2 regions of the Cobetia sp. Ld8 genome follow, and region 2 is predicted to be linked to the other one. Evidence: predicted binding sites of a transcription regulator. Region 2 holds the regulator's gene; the other holds the start of a gene.
The links. The regulator PhoB, encoded in region 2, activates phosphate uptake and scavenging genes when phosphate is short. The targets are predictions, from matches to a motif close to TGTCATANNNNTGTCANA.

Region 1: ugpB (sn-glycerol-3-phosphate ABC transporter substrate-binding protein UgpB) is a predicted target of PhoB. The motif match lies at 4,923-4,940, and genes of this name have one in related genera.

The regions. Positions count from the first base shown of each region.
Region 1 is NZ_JBISHF010000008.1:689,500-698,923, forward strand. Features, by position in the region: gene betA (choline dehydrogenase) at 1-1,200, shown strand, start outside; gene ACJJV2_RS13935 (acyl-CoA dehydrogenase) at 1,580-4,048, shown strand; gene ACJJV2_RS13940 (hypothetical protein) at 4,160-4,747, opposite strand; gene ugpB (sn-glycerol-3-phosphate ABC transporter substrate-binding protein UgpB) at 5,089-6,459, shown strand; gene ugpA (sn-glycerol-3-phosphate ABC transporter permease UgpA) at 6,660-7,535, shown strand; gene ugpE (sn-glycerol-3-phosphate ABC transporter permease UgpE) at 7,535-8,380, shown strand; gene ACJJV2_RS13960 (sn-glycerol-3-phosphate import ATP-binding protein UgpC) at 8,483-9,424, shown strand, end outside.
Region 2 is NZ_JBISHF010000009.1:280,726-290,149, reverse strand. Features, by position in the region: gene ACJJV2_RS17485 (NAD(P)/FAD-dependent oxidoreductase) at 1-730, opposite strand, end outside; gene ACJJV2_RS17480 (chorismate--pyruvate lyase family protein) at 1,049-1,627, shown strand; gene ubiA (4-hydroxybenzoate octaprenyltransferase) at 1,682-2,572, shown strand; gene phoB (phosphate regulon transcriptional regulator PhoB) at 2,796-3,485, shown strand; gene phoR (phosphate regulon sensor histidine kinase PhoR) at 3,493-4,815, shown strand; gene cysZ (sulfate transporter CysZ) at 5,002-5,730, opposite strand; gene phoU (phosphate signaling complex protein PhoU) at 5,927-6,652, opposite strand; gene pstB (phosphate ABC transporter ATP-binding protein PstB) at 6,872-7,717, opposite strand; gene pstA (phosphate ABC transporter permease PstA) at 7,714-9,424, opposite strand, start outside.

The DNA.
Region 1 (9,424 bases), on a different contig from region 2:
GCAGGCTACCCGGCCACCGAAGACGTCAACGGCTACCAGCAGGAAGGCTTCGGCCCGATGGACCGCTTCGTGACCAAGGAAGGCCGTCGCGCCTCCACCGCGCGCGGCTATCTGGATACTGCCAAGAAGCGCCCCAACGTGACCATCGAGACGCGTGCCACCACCGACGTCATCCTGTTTGAAGGCAAGACGGCGGTCGGTGTGAAGTACGAGCGCAAGGGCCAGGACCACCGCGTGCGTGCGCGCAAGGAAGTGCTGCTGTGCGCCGGCGCCATCGCCTCGCCGCAGATCCTGCAGCGCTCCGGCGTCGGCAATCGTGAACATCTCGAGCCGCTGGGCGTGAAGATGGTCCATCACCTGCCGGGCGTGGGCGAGAACCTGCAGGATCACCTCGAGCTCTACATCCAATACGAGTGCACCAAGCCGATCTCGCTGTATCCGTCCCTCAAGTGGTACAACCAGCCGCCCATCGGTCTGGAATGGATGCTCAAAGGCACCGGTGTCGGCGCCAGCAACCAGTTCGAGGCCGCCGGCTTCATTCGCAGCGATGACAACGAGGCCTGGCCGAACCTGCAGTATCACTTCCTGCCGATCGCGATCAGCTACAACGGCAAGAGCGCGGTGCAGGGCCACGGCTTCCAGGCGCACGTCGGGTCTATGCGTTCCCAGAGCAAGGGCCGCGTTCGCCTGACCTCACTCGATCCCAAGGCCGCGCCGTCAATCTTCTTCAACTACATGGCCGAGGAGCGTGACTGGGAAGAGTTCCGCGCCGCCATCCGCCTGACCCGCGAGATCATCGCCCAGCCCGCGCTGGACCCCTACCGCGGCCGCGAGCTGGCACCGGGTGCCCAGGCGCAGACCGACGCCGAGCTCGACGAGTACGTGCGCAACCATGCCGAGACCGCCTACCACCCGTGTGGCAGCTGCCGCATGGGCAGTGACGAGACTTCAGTGGTCGATGGTGCCGGTCGCGTACATGGCCTCGACAACCTGCGCGTCGTCGATGCCTCGCTGTTCCCGGTCATCCCGACCGGCAACCTGAATGCGCCGACGATCATGCTGGCCGAGAAGATGGCCGACAAGATTCGTGGCCGCGCGCCGCTGCCGCCGTCCGACGCCGATTACTTCGTGATCGAACCCGGCACGCCGGCCAAGAAGCCCGCCAAGCGCAAGATCGACTCTGCTCCGATCAATGGCTGAGCTCCGATCAATGGCTGAGCACTGGTCATTGACCTAGCACTGATCAACGCCAGAGCCCCGTGCGAGTCAACGCCTGAGACAGGTAGTCTGACCTCACGCACGCAAGCGCTATCGATCGTCCAAGGCCCCGCATTGCGGGGCCTTTTTCATGCCTGTCAGACAGCTTTCACTCTCCCGGTCTTGCGCTCGCCGACCGCCTCCCCCGAGCGACTGCCCTTTTCGAGAATGAATCCGCACACCTTAGACCTTGGACGTACTGCAGGGTCGGGCAACATGGGATACGCTGAGGAGAATTCAAACAACTGTTCTAAACGCATGGCTGCTACGCTGTAGAAACGCCATGCAAAGACACCATCCCTCGCCACCCGGAGATCCTGCCATGACGCAGCTCATCCTCATCCTTGTCGCCGTTGCCGGTCTGTTGGCCGTCATGGCACGCGAAGCCGGGGCCCTCGCGGCCATCGGCGTTCTCGCCATCATCGGTATCGTCGGCCTGGCGGTCGACGCGCCGGTGCTGGGTTGCCTGCTGCTGATCGGCGCGGCACTGGTCGCGGTATGTGGCCTGCCGGCCCTGCGCAGCAAGTGGCTCAGCCCGCGCCTGTTCGCGATGTTCAAGAAGGTCTCCCCCAAGGTCTCGGACACCGAGAAGGTGGCGCTGGAAGCCGGCACCGTGTTCTGGGACGCCGAGCTCTTTTCCGGCAAGCCGCAGTGGGACACCCTGACCGCACAGCGCAACGACGGCATTTCCAGCGAAGAGCAGGCCTTCATCGATGATCAATGCTCTGTCGCCTGCGGCATGACCAACAGCTGGGAGATCGCGCGTGAGCGTGCCGATCTGCCCGAAGCGCTGTGGGAATACCTCAAGCGCGAGAAGTTCTTCGGCATGATCATTCCCAAGGAATATGGCGGCCTGGGCTTCTCGGCCAAGGCGCAGTCGCTGGTGCTGCAGAAGCTGGCAGTCAACGAGACGCTGATGGTCACCGTCGGCGTACCCAACTCCCTCGGCCCGGGCGAGCTGCTGCTCAAGTACGGCAGCGAAGAACAGAAGAACCATTACCTGCCGCGTCTGGCCGATGGCCGCGAGATTCCGTGTTTCGGCCTGACCGGCCCGCGTGCCGGCAGTGACGCGACCTCCATCCCGGACACCGGCATCGTGTGTCGCGGCATGCATGACGGCGAGGAAGTCGTCGGTATTCGCCTGAACTTCGAGAAGCGCTGGATCACCCTGGCGCCGGTCGCCACCGTGGTCGGCCTGGCCTTCCGCATGTTCGACCCCGAACATCTGCTGGGCGACGTGGAAGACATCGGTATCACCTGTGCCCTGATTCCGCGCGACACCGACGGCATGGACATCGGCCGTCGTCACCACCCGATCGGCGCGCCGTTCATGAATGGCCCGATCTTCGGCAAGGACGTCTTCATTCCGCTCAGCTACCTGATCGGCGGCGAGCAGATGGCCGGCCAGGGCTGGAAAATGCTGGTCGAGTGTCTGTCGGTGGGTCGCTGCATCACCCTGCCGTCCGGCTCCGCGGGCATCTCGCGCTACGCACTGGGCTGGAGCGCCGGCTTTGCGCGCATCCGTCGTCAGTTCAATCTGCCGGTGGCCGAGATGGAAGGCGTGCAGGAGCCGCTGGCCCGCATGGCCGCGATGAACTACATCAGCCAGGCGTCGGTGCTGCACACCGCCAACATGATCGACAACGGCCACAAGCCGGCGGTGCCCTCCGCCATCCTCAAGAGCCAGTTGACCGAGATGGCCCGCTCGCTGCTGGCCGACGGCATGGACATCCACGGCGGACGCGGCGTGACGCTTGGCCCGCGCAACTACATCGGCGTGGCCTACGCCGGCACTCCGGTCTCGATCACGGTGGAAGGCGCCAACATCATGACCCGCAACCTGATGATCTTCGGTCAGGGTGCGATCCGCTGCCATCCTTACGTGCTGGAAGAGCTGGCCGCCAAGGATGCCGATGACCTGAACGCCTTCGACAAGGCCTTCTTCCGCCATGCCGGCCTGATCTTCGGCAACGCGGCACGCGCCTTCACCCAGAGCTTCGGCATCGGCGGCAAGGCCACTGGCTTCGACGCCGTCGCCACGCCCTATGCCAGCCACATCAACCGCTTCAGCGCCGCCTTCTCGCTGTCCGCCGATGCGGCCATGGCAAGCCTCGGCTCCAGCCTCAAGGCGCGCGAGATGCTGTCAGCACGCCTTGGCGACGTGCTCTCCAACCTCTACCTGGCGTCACTGACGCTCAAGCAGTGGCACGAATCCGAGGCCTGCGAACACGAAGAGGCGCTGTTCCACTACAGCATGCAGTGGCTGCTGCACCGCGCGGAAAAGGCACTGGATGAGCTGTTCGCCAACCTGCCCAACCGTGCGCTGGGCACTGCCCTGCGCGTGATCGCCCTGCCGCGTGGCCATCAGTTCGCCATGCCCAGGGACAGCCTGACGCGCGAGATCGCCCGTGCCGTCTCCACCGACACTGCACTGCGTGCCAAGCTGACCGACAACACCTGGGACGCGCAGGACGAAGGCCAGCAGGACAACGCCCTCGCCCGCTACAACGCGCTGCTCAAGGACTACCCGCGCGCCGAGCCGATCTACAAGGCGCTGGCCAAGGCCTACCACAAGGGCGAGATTCCGGCCGATGCACTGTCTCCGGAAGCGCGCATCGAAGCGGCGGTCGAGGCAGGCATCCTGTCAGCCGAGGATGGCGACTTCATGCGCGTCTTCGAAGCCGAGGTACTCGACATGCTGACCGTCGACCACTTCGAATTCGACGCCTTCGTGCGCAAGCCGATGGCGAGTGACGGCACCGCCTCCAACCCGCAGCAGGACGCCGCCTGATCGATACAGGAATTGATCACTGATCACTGATCGCAGAACCACAAAGGCCCCGCTCAATGAGCGGGGCCTTTGTCTTGGCAGAGCATGCCGTTCGCTTGCGTCATCTCATCCTCAGATATGACGCGCGAAGTGCTCCAGGTCACGCACGAAGGCATTCTTGTAGGTCTCGAAGTCCTTCGGGCGCGCCTTGAAGGAGCGCTTGATGCGCTCGCGGTCCAGGCGCAGCGGCGCGTCGAGGGCCGCCAGGTTGCCGACACGCGCCGCCGGATTCATGCCGACCAGCTCGCGCGGCTGATCGCCTTCGGCCTCGGCCTCCAGCCAGTCGTTGATGCCGGCGCGACGCAGCACGCTGACCAGTGAACTGTCGGTGATGCGCACCTGCAGGCGGCCGTGATCGGACAGCTGGGAGACCAGCGCGATGCCGTGGTCGTGACCGCGATGCACCGTCGGCGTCGCCCACAGCGCCAGATTCAGGCCACGTGCGTTCTCGTCGAGTACCAGCAGCGCGGCAGAGTGGATGCGCTCGGCATCGTCGACCAGCGCGAACAGGCGCGCCATCTCATTCTCGAACCACACCCCACGCACGCCGGCGTAACTCACCAGCGCATCCAGACCCCCTTCGCGGCCATGGACTTCGGCGCACAGCATCGCCAGACAGGCATCACGTCGGGCACCGGCACTCACTTCAACCACTTTCATCGCGTTCTCCGCCACAGGCATTTTCAGCGCGCAAGACTAGCACACTCGCTCGCCGGCCGCTTATTCCGGCCTTGAGTTGCCCCCGGCGCCTCGCTTGCCAGCCTGAGCCGAGCTGGCTGCGCCACACACTCGCTGCTCAGCCATAAGTTCAGCCTCGCTCGAATGAACATCTACCTGTCACAAAGTTGTAAGGCGGGCGCTATAGAGTCGTCTACGCTTTTCGGACGATCATCAAAAGAACAAGAAAATGTTCACTTGATCGTCGCCATCGATCGTCAGCGGCCAGCGTCCTTCTTCTTTGTTGCGGAAGCTGGCCAGGGGAACCTCTCAGGAGTTTGACCATGCGCCGCCCGACTCATCATGCAAGCACCCGCACGACTGCCACCGCGACTCGTCGCCTCGCCAGCCTCGCGCTGGCCATCGGTTTCGCCTCCGCCTCCGCCAGTGCCCTCGCCGCCACCGAGGTGGAGTGGTGGCACGCCATGGGGGGCGGGCTCGGCAAGAAGGTCGACGAGATCGCGGCCGACTTCAATGCCAGCCAGGACGACTACGTCGTCAAGCCGGTCTTCAAGGGCAACTACTCCGAGACCATGACCTCCGCCATCGCCGCCTTCCGCGCCGGCAAGGGCCCGGACATCGTGCAGATCTTCGAGGTCGGCACCGCCACCATGATGAGCGCCAAGGGCGCGATCGTCCCGGTGCATCAGCTGATGGCAGACTTCGCGCCTAAGGAAGGCACCGCCTTCGACCCGAACGCCTACCTGTCTGCCGTCACCGGCTATTACACCGACACCGACGGCAAGATGCTGTCGATGCCGTTCAACTCCTCCACGCCGGTGACCTACTACAACAAGGACGTGCTGGCCAAGGCGGGCGTCGACTCCCTCCCGCAGACCTGGCAGGAAATGGGCGCCGCGCTCAAGAAGGTCGTCGATTCCGGCGCCGCCAGCTGTGGTCTGACCACCACCTGGCCATCCTGGGTGATGCTGGAGAACTTCTCGGCGCGCAACGATGTGCCCTTCGCCAGCCAGGCCAATGGCTTCGCCGGTACCGATACCCGCCTTGAATTCAACACGACCGCCGTGGTCGACCACATTCAGCGTCTCGATGACTGGCAGGCCGACAAGCGCTTCGTGTTCGGCGGTCGCTTCGATGACGCGGCGCCCAAGTTCTACTCCGGCGAGTGCGCGATGATGATGGGCTCTTCCGCCAGCTATGCCGGTGTCAAGGAAAGCGCCAAGGGCTTCGAGTTCGGCGTGGCGCCGCTGCCCTACGACAGCGACGTGATCGAGACGCCGCAGAATTCCATCATCGGTGGCGCCTCGCTGTGGGTGCTGTCCGGTCACAGCGATGAGGAATACCAGGGCGTCGCCAAGTTCTTCCAGTACCTCTCAAAGCCTGAAGTGCAGGCCGACTGGCACCAGTTCACCGGCTATCTGCCGATCACGACTGCCGCGGCAGAGCTGACGCGCGAACAGGGCTTCTACGCCGAGAACCCGGGCACTGACGTCGCCATCACCCAGATGACCTCCGCGACGCCGACCGAGAACTCCAAGGGCCTGCGCCTGGGCAACATGGTGCAGATTCGTGACGTGATCAATGAAGAGCTGGAGAAGATCTTCTCCGGCAAGGAAAGCGTGCAGGACGGCCTCGACAACGCCGTCAAGCGTGGCGATTCGCTGCTCGAGAAGTTCGAACGCGCCAACGGCTGATCATCGCCACACCGGGGGCGGGCCCATGCCGGGCTCGCCCTCCCGCTATTTTCTCCAGCCAGAGAGCGGAAAGCGCATCCGACATCCGGTGTCCTTTCCCTTCTCTCACGGCTTGATGGCGCAGGAGCGGCCGAGGCTTGCCGACTCCGTGCTACCGACGGAACCACCCAGTCCCTCCTTGCTTGCGAGACCCCTGCTGCATGGCCCATTTCAATCGACACCCCATCACGCCCTGGATACTGCTGGCGCCTCAGCTGCTGATCGTGGCCGTGTTCTTCTTCTGGCCGGCCTACCAGGCCATCGAACAGGCCTTCTATGTCGAGGATGCCTTCGGGCTCTCGCGGGAATTCACCGGGCTGAGCAACTTCGTCAGCGTGCTGGGCGAGCCGGAATATCTCACGACACTATGGACGACCACCTATTTCTCCTTTGCGGTGGCCTTCGGCGCCATGGCACTGGCGCTGGGGCTGGCCGTACTGGCGGACCGCGTGCTGCGCGGCGCACACGCCTACAAGACCCTGCTGATCTGGCCCTACGCCGTGGCGCCCGCCGTGGCCGGGGTGCTGTGGCTGTTCCTGTTCGACCCGACGCTGGGCATTCTGCCGGAGCTGCTGTCCGCCATCGGCATCGACTGGAATCACAAGCTCAATGGCGATCAGGCCATGTTGCTGGTGGTGCTGGCCTCGATCTGGAAGCAGATGAGCTACAACTTCGTGTTCTTCCTCGCCGGCCTCCAGGCGATCCCCAAGAGCCTGCTGGAAGCGGCCGCGATGGACCGCGCCGGCCCCTGGCGGCGTTTCTGGACCATCACCTTCCCGCTGCTCTCGCCGACCAGCTTCTTCCTGCTGGTGATGAACGTGGTCTACGCCTTCTTCGAGACCTTCGGCACCATCGATGCCACCACCCAGGGCGGTCCGGCCGGCTCGACGCGCACCCTGGTCTACAAGGTCTATGAAGATGGTTTCGTCGGGCAGGACCTGGGCTCGAGTGCTGCCCAGTCCGTGCTGTTGATGGTCATCGTCGGCGTGCTGACGCTGATCCAGTTCAAGTATGTCGAGAAGAAGGTGCAGTACTGATGCGCTACAACCGCCCCGGGCTTGATATCGCAAGCCATGCCCTGCTGATCGTCGGCTGCGCACTGTTCTTCCTGCCGGTCTGGATCGCCTTCAGCGCCAGTACCCACGAGATGGGTGACCTCTACTCCAACGTCGCCCCCGTCTGGATCGGCGAGGCTGGCCTGGACAACTATCGCCAGCTGCTGGCAGACCCGGTCAGCAGTCTCGGCGCCGACGTGATGACCCTGCTGTTCAACTCGATGCTGATGGCACTGGGCATCGCCATCGGCAAGATCATCATCTCGGTGCTGGCCGCCTACGCGATCGTGTTCTTCGAGTTCCGCTTCCGCAAGCTGTGCTTCTGGCTGATCTTCATCACCCTGATGCTGCCGGTGGAGGTGCGTATCCTGCCGACCTTCAAGGTGGTGGCCGACCTCAACATGCTGGACAGCTACGCCGGTCTGATCCTGCCGCTGATCGCCAGCGCCACCGCGACCTTCCTGCTGCGCCAGTTCTACCTGACCATTCCGACGGAACTGGTCGAGGCCGCGCGCATCGATGGCGCCGGGCCGTGGCGCTTTCTCAAGGACATCCTGCTGCCGCTGTCGAAGACCAACATCGCGGCGCTGTTCGTGATCATGTTCATCTACGGCTGGAATCAGTATCTGTGGCCGCTGTTGATCACCACCGATGCCGACTATCTGACCATCGTCGTCAGCCTCAAGCGCATGCTGACCACCGGTGATGGTCTGGTGCCGTGGCAGGACGTCACCGCCACCACGCTGCTGGCCATGGGCCCGCCGGTACTGGTGATCCTGTTCATGCAGCGCTACTTCATCAAGGGCCTGGTGGACAGCGAGAAGTGATCTCGCGCTCCGACCCGCGACACCTCGCCCCAAGCCCCCTGATTCCGTTACGCCGTGATGGACAGACTTGCCCGTCACGCCACCGCTCTGGATACACAACTCATGGCAACACTGGCGCTCAAGCAGCTCAAGAAGCAGTACCCCAACGGCTACCAGGCCCTGCATGGCATCGACCTGGCCTTCGGCGAAGGCGAGCTGATCGTCATCGTCGGCCCGTCCGGCTGTGGCAAGTCGACCCTGCTGCGCACCCTGGCAGGCCTGGAGGACATCTCCGAGGGCGATCTGGAGATCAACGGCAAGCGCGTCAATGAGCTGGAACCCGCCGAGCGCGACATCGCGATGGTGTTCCAGAACTATGCGCTCTACCCGCACATGAGTGTGTTCGACAACATGGCCTACGGCCTCAGGAACCGGCGCACGCCCAAGGATGAGATCCAGCAGCGCGTCAGCGAGGCCGCCGAGCTGCTGGGCCTGACCGAACTGCTCGATCGCCGCCCCAAGCAGCTCTCCGGCGGCCAGCGTCAGCGTGTCGCCATGGGGCGCGCCATCGTGCGCAAGCCGCAGGTCTTCCTGTTCGATGAGCCGCTCTCGAATCTGGACGCCAAGCTGCGTGTGCAGATGCGTCTCGAGATCCGTCGCCTGCAGAAGCGCCTCAAGGTCACTTCCGTCTACGTGACCCATGATCAGACCGAGGCCATGACCCTGGCGGATCGTCTGGTGGTGATGAACGGCGGCCATGTCGAGCAGTTCGGCACGCCGATGGCGCTCTACGATCAGCCCGCCAGCCAGTTCGTCGCCGGCTTCATCGGCTCGCCGGCGATGAACTTCCTGAGCGCCACCCAGGCAGAGGCAGGCCTTGCGCTGCCGTGTGGCGCAACCATTGCCCTGCAGGGTGAGGGTGAGGGCGAAGGCCTGGCCACGGGCGCTGAGCTGACCCTCGGCATTCGCCCCGAGCACCTGCAGGTGCTGGAAGCAGCCGATGCCCTGCCCGCAGGGGCCGCGGAGCTTGAGGCGCGCATCGAGCTGGTCGAACCGCTGGGCGCG
Region 2 (9,424 bases):
GACGACCGCTCTGCAGGCGCACCTCGACCGGCGCGGCCTGGCGTTCGGCCTCCTCGCCTGAGCTGGCGGCGATGGTCTCGACCATCTCGCCCTGGCGACGCGTCACGCCGAGCCCATCCAGCGCCGCGCCCAGACGCTGCCCCAGCGCTTGCGGCAGCAACCCATCCAGCGGAGTTTCCTCAGGCGCGACCAGCGTGACGCGGTGGCCGGCGGCCGTCAGATCATTGGCGTATTCACAGCCGACCAGTCCGGCACCGACAATCACCACGTGCCCGTCTTCCCCGCGCTCGCGGGCCTTCGCCAGCGTCGCGCAGAAGGCCGCATAGTCGTCGAGGTCATTGATGCTCTGCACGCGTGAGGCCACTTCCGCGGCGACGGGGAAGGGACGACGCGGCGCCGCGCCGAGTGCCAGTACCAGCTCGTCATAGGCCAGACACTCCTCGCCCAGCCATAGCTGGCGGGCATCACCGTCGATGGCAGTGACGCGTTGATGGGTACGCAGCTCGGCATTCAGCTCGTCCACCAGCGCCACCGGCGCCTGACGCGACAGGTCGGTGGCCGACATCTTCTTGGCGAAGGCGGTGGACAGCATCGGCTTGGCGTAATCGTGGCCGCTGTCCTGGCTGATGAGGATCAGCCGGCTGTCCTTGTCACGCGCACGCAGCGCGCGCGCCAGACCAATGCCCGCCATGCCGGTACCAATGATGACAAGGGTGCGAGGGTCGCGCATGGCACCATCTCCTGAGATCGATCCGAGGGGAGCGCTGATGAAAGAGCGCCAGCAGCGTCCGTCATGAACGCCGATGAATGCGCCCAGCATACCAGCCCGCCAGCAGTGCAGGCATGCCTGAGCGGGAGGCCTTGCCGCCCGGCCATGCTAGACTCGCCATTTCGTCATCCTGACAGGGAATTCACCGTGGTCCGATGCCCAGCAGGCGAGCCTCATCGCGCAGCGCTCACGCCACAGACCTCCACCTGTGAGGCGCCTCATTCGTCAACCGAGACTCTATGCCAGCCTGCGCCTCGCTGGCCTTTGCCCACGCGCGTCATGGCCACTGCTTCGGCGGCGGTGCGCCGTCATTGGCAGCCGGCTGCCGCGCTGCAGGGTGTCATGCCGGCCGGCTGGTGGGCGTGGCTCTCCTCGTCGGACTCGCTGACCCAGCGTCTTGCCAGCGCCATGCAGCAGCAGGATGAACGCGATGGCCAGCCAATCCAGGGCCTGCGCGTGCGCCTGCTGCTGCAGGACACCGGCCCCGCGCGGCTGGATGAGGCACGCCTGCTGGGCATCGGCCCACGCCGGCATGTCTGGCGACGCGAAGTGGCGCTCTGTCATGGCGATACGCCATGGGTGATCGCACGCTCGCTGGCGGCGCTGGACCTGGCCCACGGTCATCGCCTCTCGACGCTGGGTGAGCGCTCGCTGGGCCATTGGCTGTTTCGCCAGCCCGACCTGACCCGCAGCGCCATCGATGTCAGCCGTGCCCCGCTGGTGCTTTCGAGTCCCAGGCCGCTGGCCCGCACCACCAGTCGGTGGATGCGCCGCTCGATGTTCTCGCATGGTCGCTTCAAGGTGCTGGTGCAGGAGGGCTTCACGCCGGCCTTCCAGCACGCGCTGCAGCTGGCCTGAGCCTGGCCACGTTTCTCTCTTCCCTTGCCCACTACCACCCGCCCAGGAGCCCCGATGACCGCGTCATCCACTTCCGCCGCTTCGCGTCCTTCCAGACTGGCCGACTACCTCGCCCTGACACGGCTGGACCGCCCCATCGGCACCTGGCTGCTGATGTGGCCGACCCTGTGGGCACTGTGGCTGGCGGCAGATGGCATTCCCGAGCGCACGACCCTGCTGATCTTCATCGCCGGGGTCTATCTGATGCGCGCCGCCGGCTGCGTGATCAACGACTACGCCGACCGCCATTGGGACAAGCATGTCGAGCGCACGCGTGACCGACCGCTGACCTCGGGTCGCATCTCGGAGCACGAGGCGCTGACGCTGTTCGGGGGGCTGGTCGCGGCCGCCTTCGTGCTGGTGTGCTTCACCAATCTGACCACGGTGCTGCTGTCGATCATCGCCGTGCTGCTGGCGGCCAGCTACCCGTTCATGAAGCGCTTCCATCATCTGCCCCAGGTGGTGCTGGGCGCCGCCTTCGGCTGGGCGATTCCGATGGCCTTCGCCGCGACGCTGGAGGAGGTGCCGACCTACGGCTGGTGGCTGTTCGCGGCCAACTTGATGTGGACGGTGGCTTACGACACCGCCTACGCGATGGTCGATCGCAACGACGACCTCAAGGTGGGCATCAAGTCCACCGCCGTGCTGTTCGGGCGTGCCGACAAGCTGATGATCGGCCTGTTGCAGCTGGGCATGCTGGCGGTGTTGATCGGCATCGGCCTGCACCTGGCGCTGGGCATCTTCTACTGGCTGGGGCTGGCTGCCGCCGCCGTCACCTTCGTCTGGCAGCAACGTCTGATCCGGGAGCGTGAGCGTGCGCCCTGCTTCCAGGCCTTCCTCAACAATCATTGGACGGGTCTGCTGATCTTCGCCGGTATCGCCCTGGCGACCTGGCCGATGAGCTGACGCCTGCATAAACATTAGTATTATTTAATTCAAAGCAACCCCTGCCCTCTATTGCTTCCCAGCCCACGGTTCATGCCTGCCTGCCGCGCCTCCAAGGCGGCTGGCAGGCTTGCGTGCAAGCTGCCATGCTGGCAGTTGTCATCTCGCTGTCATATAAGCGGGTTGTAATCGTCATCGACTTGTCATTCTGGCGCGTGCGCCGACTGCTGCATGGGATCTAGCGATGAGCTCCAAGACCGTACTGATTGTCGACGATGAATCCTCGATTCGCGAGATGATCGCCGTTGCCCTCGAAATGGCGGATTACCGCGTGCTGGAGGCAGACAATGCCCAGGACGCCCACGCCATCGTCGTCGATGAAAAGCCCGATCTGCTGTTGCTGGACTGGATGATGCCGGGCACCAGTGGCCTGGAGCTCGCGCGGCGTCTCAAGCGTGACGAGACCACCTCGGAGCTGCCGATCATCCTGTTGACTGCCAAGGGCGAGGAAGACAACAAGATTCAAGGCCTGGAAGCCGGTGCCGACGACTACATCACCAAGCCCTTCTCGCCGCGCGAGCTGGTCGCCCGTCTCAAGGCCGTGCTGCGTCGCACCACTCCCAAGGGGGTCGAGGAGGCGGTGGAAGTCGAAGGCCTGATGCTCGACCCGGCCAGCCACCGCGTCACCGCCCACGGCAACTCGCTGGATGTCGGCCCGACCGAATATCGCCTGCTGCAGTTCTTCATGACGCATCAGGAGCGTGCCTACACGCGCAGCCAGCTGCTCGATCAGGTATGGGGCGGCAACGTCTATGTCGAGGAGCGCACCGTGGACGTGCACATCCGTCGCCTGCGCAAGGCGCTGGGCACAGGCCATCAGCATCTGATCCAGACCGTCCGCGGCACCGGTTACCGCTTTAGCGCTCAGGCCTGAGGGATTCATGCGCTATTGGACCAACGAGCTATGGCGCCTCGGCTACCTTGCCGGTGGCTTCGGCCTGATCGGTGGCCTGCTGGGCCATCTGGGCTGGGGCCTGGCGCTGGGTCTTTCGCTGTATCTGTTCGTCCATCTCAAGCACTTGAAGAGCCTCTACACCTGGCTGATCACCAATCCCCATGAAGAGCCGCCGCCCGGCGATGGCGTCTGGGGAGACCTGCTCGATCGTCTCTACCGCTACCAGAAGGGCCAGCGTCAGGCTCAGGAGCGACTGCGCAGCATCCTCAACCGTATCCAGGAATCCTCCGAGGCCATGCGCGACGGCCTGGTGATGCTGGACAACCACGGTGACATGGAATGGTGGAACAGCGCTGCCGAGCAGCTGGTCGGTCTCAAGGCCAGCCACGACCGCGGTCAGCACATCACCAACTATCTGCGTGACCCCGTCTTCATCGACTACTTCAATCGGCTGGCCTACCGCGAGCCGCTGACGCTCCAGTCGCCGCTATCTGACAACCTGACGCTGCAGATCTCCATCACCCTGTTCGGTGACAACGAGCGCCTGGTCATGCTGCGTGACGTCACCCGCCTCTATCGTCTTGAAGAGATGCGCCGCGACTTCGTGGCCAATGTCTCCCATGAGCTGCGCACGCCGCTGACGGTACTGGCCGGCTATCTCGAGACCTACTCCGATTACGCCGATGACCTGCCACCGCGCTGGCAGCGTGGACTGGGCCAGATGCAGAGCCAGACCGACCGCATGCAGCACCTGGTCGAGGACCTGCTGACCCTGTCACGCCTGGAAACCGACGAGCTGTCCGACAATGGTCGCTGCATCGACATGAGTGCCCTGCTCGGCCATATCCGCGACGACGCCGAAGGCCTGTCCCAGGGGCGCCACACCTTCTCCATCGAGGCCGATGCCAGCCTGTCACTGCGCGGTGAGGAGCAGGAGCTGCGCAGCGCGATCTCGAATCTGGTCTTCAATGCGGTGCGCTACACCCCCGAAGACTGTCATATCACCCTGCGCTGGAAGGCGGATGACCAGGGCCTGCTGGTCGAGGTGGAAGATGACGGGGACGGCATCGACCCGGTGCACCTGCCGCGCCTGACCGAGCGCTTCTACCGCATCGACAAGGACCGCAGCACCGCCACGGGAGGCACCGGCCTCGGGCTCGCCATCGTCAAGCATGTGCTGATTCGTCATCAGGGCCATCTGGAGATCGACAGCCACCCCGGCGAGGGTGCGCGCTTCCGCTGTCACTTCCCCGACGAGCGCGCCTGTCAGGCGAGCGCTCCCCAGGCCAGCAGTGCGCTAGCCCAGTGATGGGCTGATTCAGTGATGATCTGCCCCGGACGCCAGCCCAACGCAGAACGCCCCGCAGCCACCTCGTAAGGAGGCGACTGCGGGGCGTTTCGTTTGGTCAATCAGACGACGCTGCGGCTATTTCAGCGACGTGCCAACTTAGAGACGTGCCAACTTAGCGACGAGTCAGTTCAGCGACAGGCTGTCTCAACGACGCGGTGCCGGCAACTGACGGTAGTGGCTCTGCCACATCAATACCGCCCCGGCGACGGCGCCCGGGATGAACAGCAGATTGGCCAGCGGCACCAGCGTCATGACGAACACCGCGGCGCCGAAGGTCAGTGAGGGCCACCAGCGCGCCTTGAGGCGCTGCTTCATGTCACCGAAGCTGACCTGATGGTTGTCCATCGGGTAGTCGAGATACTGGATCGACATGCTCCAGGCCGAGAACAGTCCCCACAACAGCGGCGAGAGCAGGTTCAGGCCCGGGATGAAGCCGATGATGAACAGCGCGATCATGCGCGGGATGAAGTAGCCCAGCTTGGCCATTTCACGCCCCAGCGAGTCGACGCCGATCTTCATCAGGCCACGGTCATCATCGATCAGGGTGCCATCCAGACGATGCTCGACCTTCTCGGCCAGAATGCCGTAGAAGGGCGCGGCGATCAGGTTGGTCACCAGGCTGAAGGTGAAGAACACCACCAGCAACAGACTCACTACCAGCACCGGCCAGATCAACCAGCTGAGCCACTCCAGCCAGGCCGGCACCTTGAGCATCCAGTAATCGATCCAGCCACCGAACTGGTTGAACAATACCCACAGCGTGATGCTGTAGAGCACCAGGTTGATCGCCAGCGGTACGAATACGAAGCGGCGCAGCCCGGGGGTATAGACCATGCGGGTCCCGCGGACCAGCGCCGATACGGCATCAATCATGCGACGTCCTCGTCATCTCAAAAGAACCGGCCAGCCAGCGGGCTGACCGGAGCCACACCCTAGCACTCCCGCCTGCGCGGCGCAGCTGTCGGCCGCCTGACACCGCTCGCGCTCCCACGACGCAATCGCCCCGCGACCTGCCGGTGGGCAGGTGCGGGGCGAAAGACGCTACACAGGGGCAGGGAAGCGCGTCAGCTCACTTCTTGTCCAGGTCCTGCGGCTTCAGGTCATGGGTATCGGTGTGACGCACATCCACGCCCTTGACCAGGAAGATGACGTACTCGGCCAGGTTGTCGGCGTGGTCACCGATGCGCTCCAGCGCACGCAGAATCCACATCACGTTGAGCACCGGGGTGATCTGGCGCGCGTCTTCCATCATGAAAGTCATCAGCGAGCGCATCGCGCTCTGATATTCCAGATCCACCGAGGCGTCTTCACGCAGCACCTTGAGGGCAAGGTCGGTATCGAAGCGCGCGAAGGCCGTCAGGGAGTCACGCACCATGCTGCGCACGTGCTGGCTGAGATGACGCACCTCGACCATGCCACGCGGGCTCTGGCCGTTCTCGACCAGCGAGATGGCGTTGCGTGCGATCTTGCTCGATTCATCACCGATACGCTCGAGATCGGAGGTGGCGCGGATGACGGCCAGCACCAGGCGCAGGTCGGAGGCCGCCGGCTGACGGCGGGCCAGCACCCGGGTGCACTCGTCATCGATCTTGAGCTGCATGTCGTTGACAGCCTTGTCGTTGTCGCGCACCCGCGTGGCGGTTTCACTGTCGCCTTCCAGCAATGCCGTGACGGCATCCTGCAGTTGTTTCTCTACCAGTCCGCCCATGGCCAGCAGGTGTGTCTTCAGTGCATCCAGCTCATGATTGAACTGCTCTGAGATATGCTTGCCGTGCGAATCGCTGGTGATATCCATTTCCCTCTCCCGGAAAGTCGCCCACCGAGTCAGGGGGCGTGACATGAATGACGTGACAAGTATGGCCCACTACTGACTGACACAGCGGGCTCCCCCTCAGCATGCCGACACTTGATTGCAGTTATGTTTCACCCATGGCGCAAAGGCGCTATCTGGCCGCCATCGTCAGCAATATCAGGGCGAAAAGGCTACCTGGCTACACGTTCGCGCATGAGCGCGCTAACCGAAACGCCCCGTGATGTAGTCTTCCGTCTGGCGGCGCCGCGGGTTGGTGAACAGCTGATCCGTCGGGGCGAATTCCACCAAGCGGCCCTCATGCAGGAAGGCGGTATCGTCTGACACCCGCGCGGCCTGCTGCATGTTGTGCGTGACGATGATCAGCGTCAGGCGCGAGCGCAGCGAACGGATCAGCTCCTCGATCTTGAGCGTCGAGATGGGGTCCAGCGCCGAGGCCGGTTCATCCAGCAGCAGCACCTCCGGCTCGACCGCCAGCGTCCGCGCAATCACCAGCCGCTGTTGCTGGCCACCCGAGAGCCCCAGCGCGCTGTCGTGCAGGCGGTCCTTCACTTCTTCCCACAGCGCCGCGGAGCGCAGGCAGGATTCGACCTTGTCATCGAGGTGGCGCTTGTCATTCTCGCCGACCAGCCGCAGCCCGAAGGCCACGTTCTCGTAGACCGACATCGGAAAGGGATTGGGCGTCTGGAAGACCATGCCGATCCGGCGGCGCAGCATCGGCACGTCCACGCCGCGCGCATGAATGTCCTCGCCCTCGAGCAGTACCTTGCCGGAAAGACGTGACTGTTCGTCGAGATCGGTCATGCGATTGAAGGTACGCAACAGGCTCGACTTGCCGCAGCCGGAAGGGCCGATGAAGGCCGTCACGCGCTTGCGTGTGATCTGCAGGCTGACATCCTCCAGTGCGCGACGCGTCTGGTTCTCCTTGCCGACACGTGCCTGATAATCGAGGCTCAGGTGGCGGGTTTCCAGGCAGATGTCCTCAGCCGGCCGCGCAGGCGTCTCCTGAAGAAACAACTGGGGCTTGGGCTGTTCAGAGTCACGCCTCATTCGGTGGCTCCCTTGTAACGTTGTGCCAGCATGTGACGCAGGCGAATGGCACTCAGATTGAGGCATAGAATCACGACCACCAGCACCAGCGCGGTCGCGTAGACCAGCGGCCGACTGCTGAAGGCGTCGCTGCTCTGGAAGGCCAGATCATAGACCTGATGCCCCAGATGCATGAATTTGCGGTCCAGATGCAGCCACGGGAAGCTGTCATCCAGCGGCAGGTCCGGGGCCAGCTTGACCACTCCGACCAGCATCAGCGGCGCGACTTCACCCGCCGCACGCGCCACGGCCAGAATCAGCCCCGTCATCAGCGCCGGCGAGGCCGCCGGAATCACCACGCGCTTGAGCGTTTCCAGACGTGTCGCCCCCAGCGCCAGCGCGCCTTCGCGCAGACGACGCGGCACGCGCGCCAGCCCCTCTTCCGTGGCGACGATCACCACCGGCAAGGTCAGCAGGGCCAGCGTCAGCGAGGCCCACAGAATGCCACCGGTCCCGAAGGTCGGCGTCGGCAGCCGCTCGGAATAGAACAGCTCGTCAATTCCGGCGCCCAGTCCATAGACGAAGAAGCCGAGACCGAACACGCCGTAGACGATGGAGGGCACCCCGGCCAGGTTGCGCAGCGCGATGCGCGTCAGGCGCGTCAGTCGCCCCTGATGGGCCACCTCGTGCAGATAGAGCGCCGCCATCACGCCGAAGGGCATCACCATGATCGACATCAGCACCACCATCAGCACGGTGCCGAAGATGGCGGGCCAGACACCACCGAAGCCCTCGGTGGGCGCGCCGGCCACGAAGTCACGGAAACGCTTGAAGGTCATCATCAGCCGGCCGCTGAAGCCCATCGCATTGGGCCGCCAGGCATTGCGGATATCATCGAGCGCGATGCGGCCTTCGTAGCCGCCATTGCCGCCCAGCAGCAACTGACCGCCCGCCAGCGCATCACGCAGGGCACTCAGCTGTCCTTCACGCTCGATGAAGGCGCTACGCACCTCTTCCAACTCCTCCTGCATCTCCTGCTCGAGCTCAGCGTCCTCTTGAGTCTGCGCCGCTGCACCGTCAGCAGTGGCGCTGCGCCGGGATGCCAGAGACTGCTGCAGCGCCTGATAGCGACTGCTCAAGGCTTCACTGTCCAGGCGCAGTGCCTGCAACTGGCGCCGCTCGCTCTCGATCATCTGCAGGCGGGCAAACAGTGGCTCGGCGTCCTCGGACAAGGGCCGGGCAGGCCCGTCGTCGACTTCGGGCGTGTGGTCCATCTCCCCTGTCATCGGGTCACTCAGCGCCCGTGGCATGCCGTAGAGAGTGCGCCCGTCGCGCATTTCCAGCATCAGCGCCTGGCTGGGGAAGGTCATCCTGTCGAGCAGCGTCTCCGGCAGCCACTGCCAGCTGGCCGCGGCCCCGTCACGTGAGGATGTCTGCAGCAACCACCATTGCTGGCGAGCGTCATCCCCCTCGCCCGAGGCGACACGGCGCATCTCCTCGTGCATCAGCTCGCCGAGCAGATGGCGATTGTCGGCCGCCGGCTCACCGCGCGTGGTGGTCAGGGCCGTGGGACTCTGGCCCGGCTGCGCCGTCAGCTCCACCTCGACCAGCCGTGAGGGCCAGAAGTGACTGAAGGAGCCCACCACCAGCAGGCTGAGCAGGCCCAGCACCAGCACCAGCGAGACACTGACCGCCATGGCATTCAGCCAACCCCATGGGCCGCCGTCG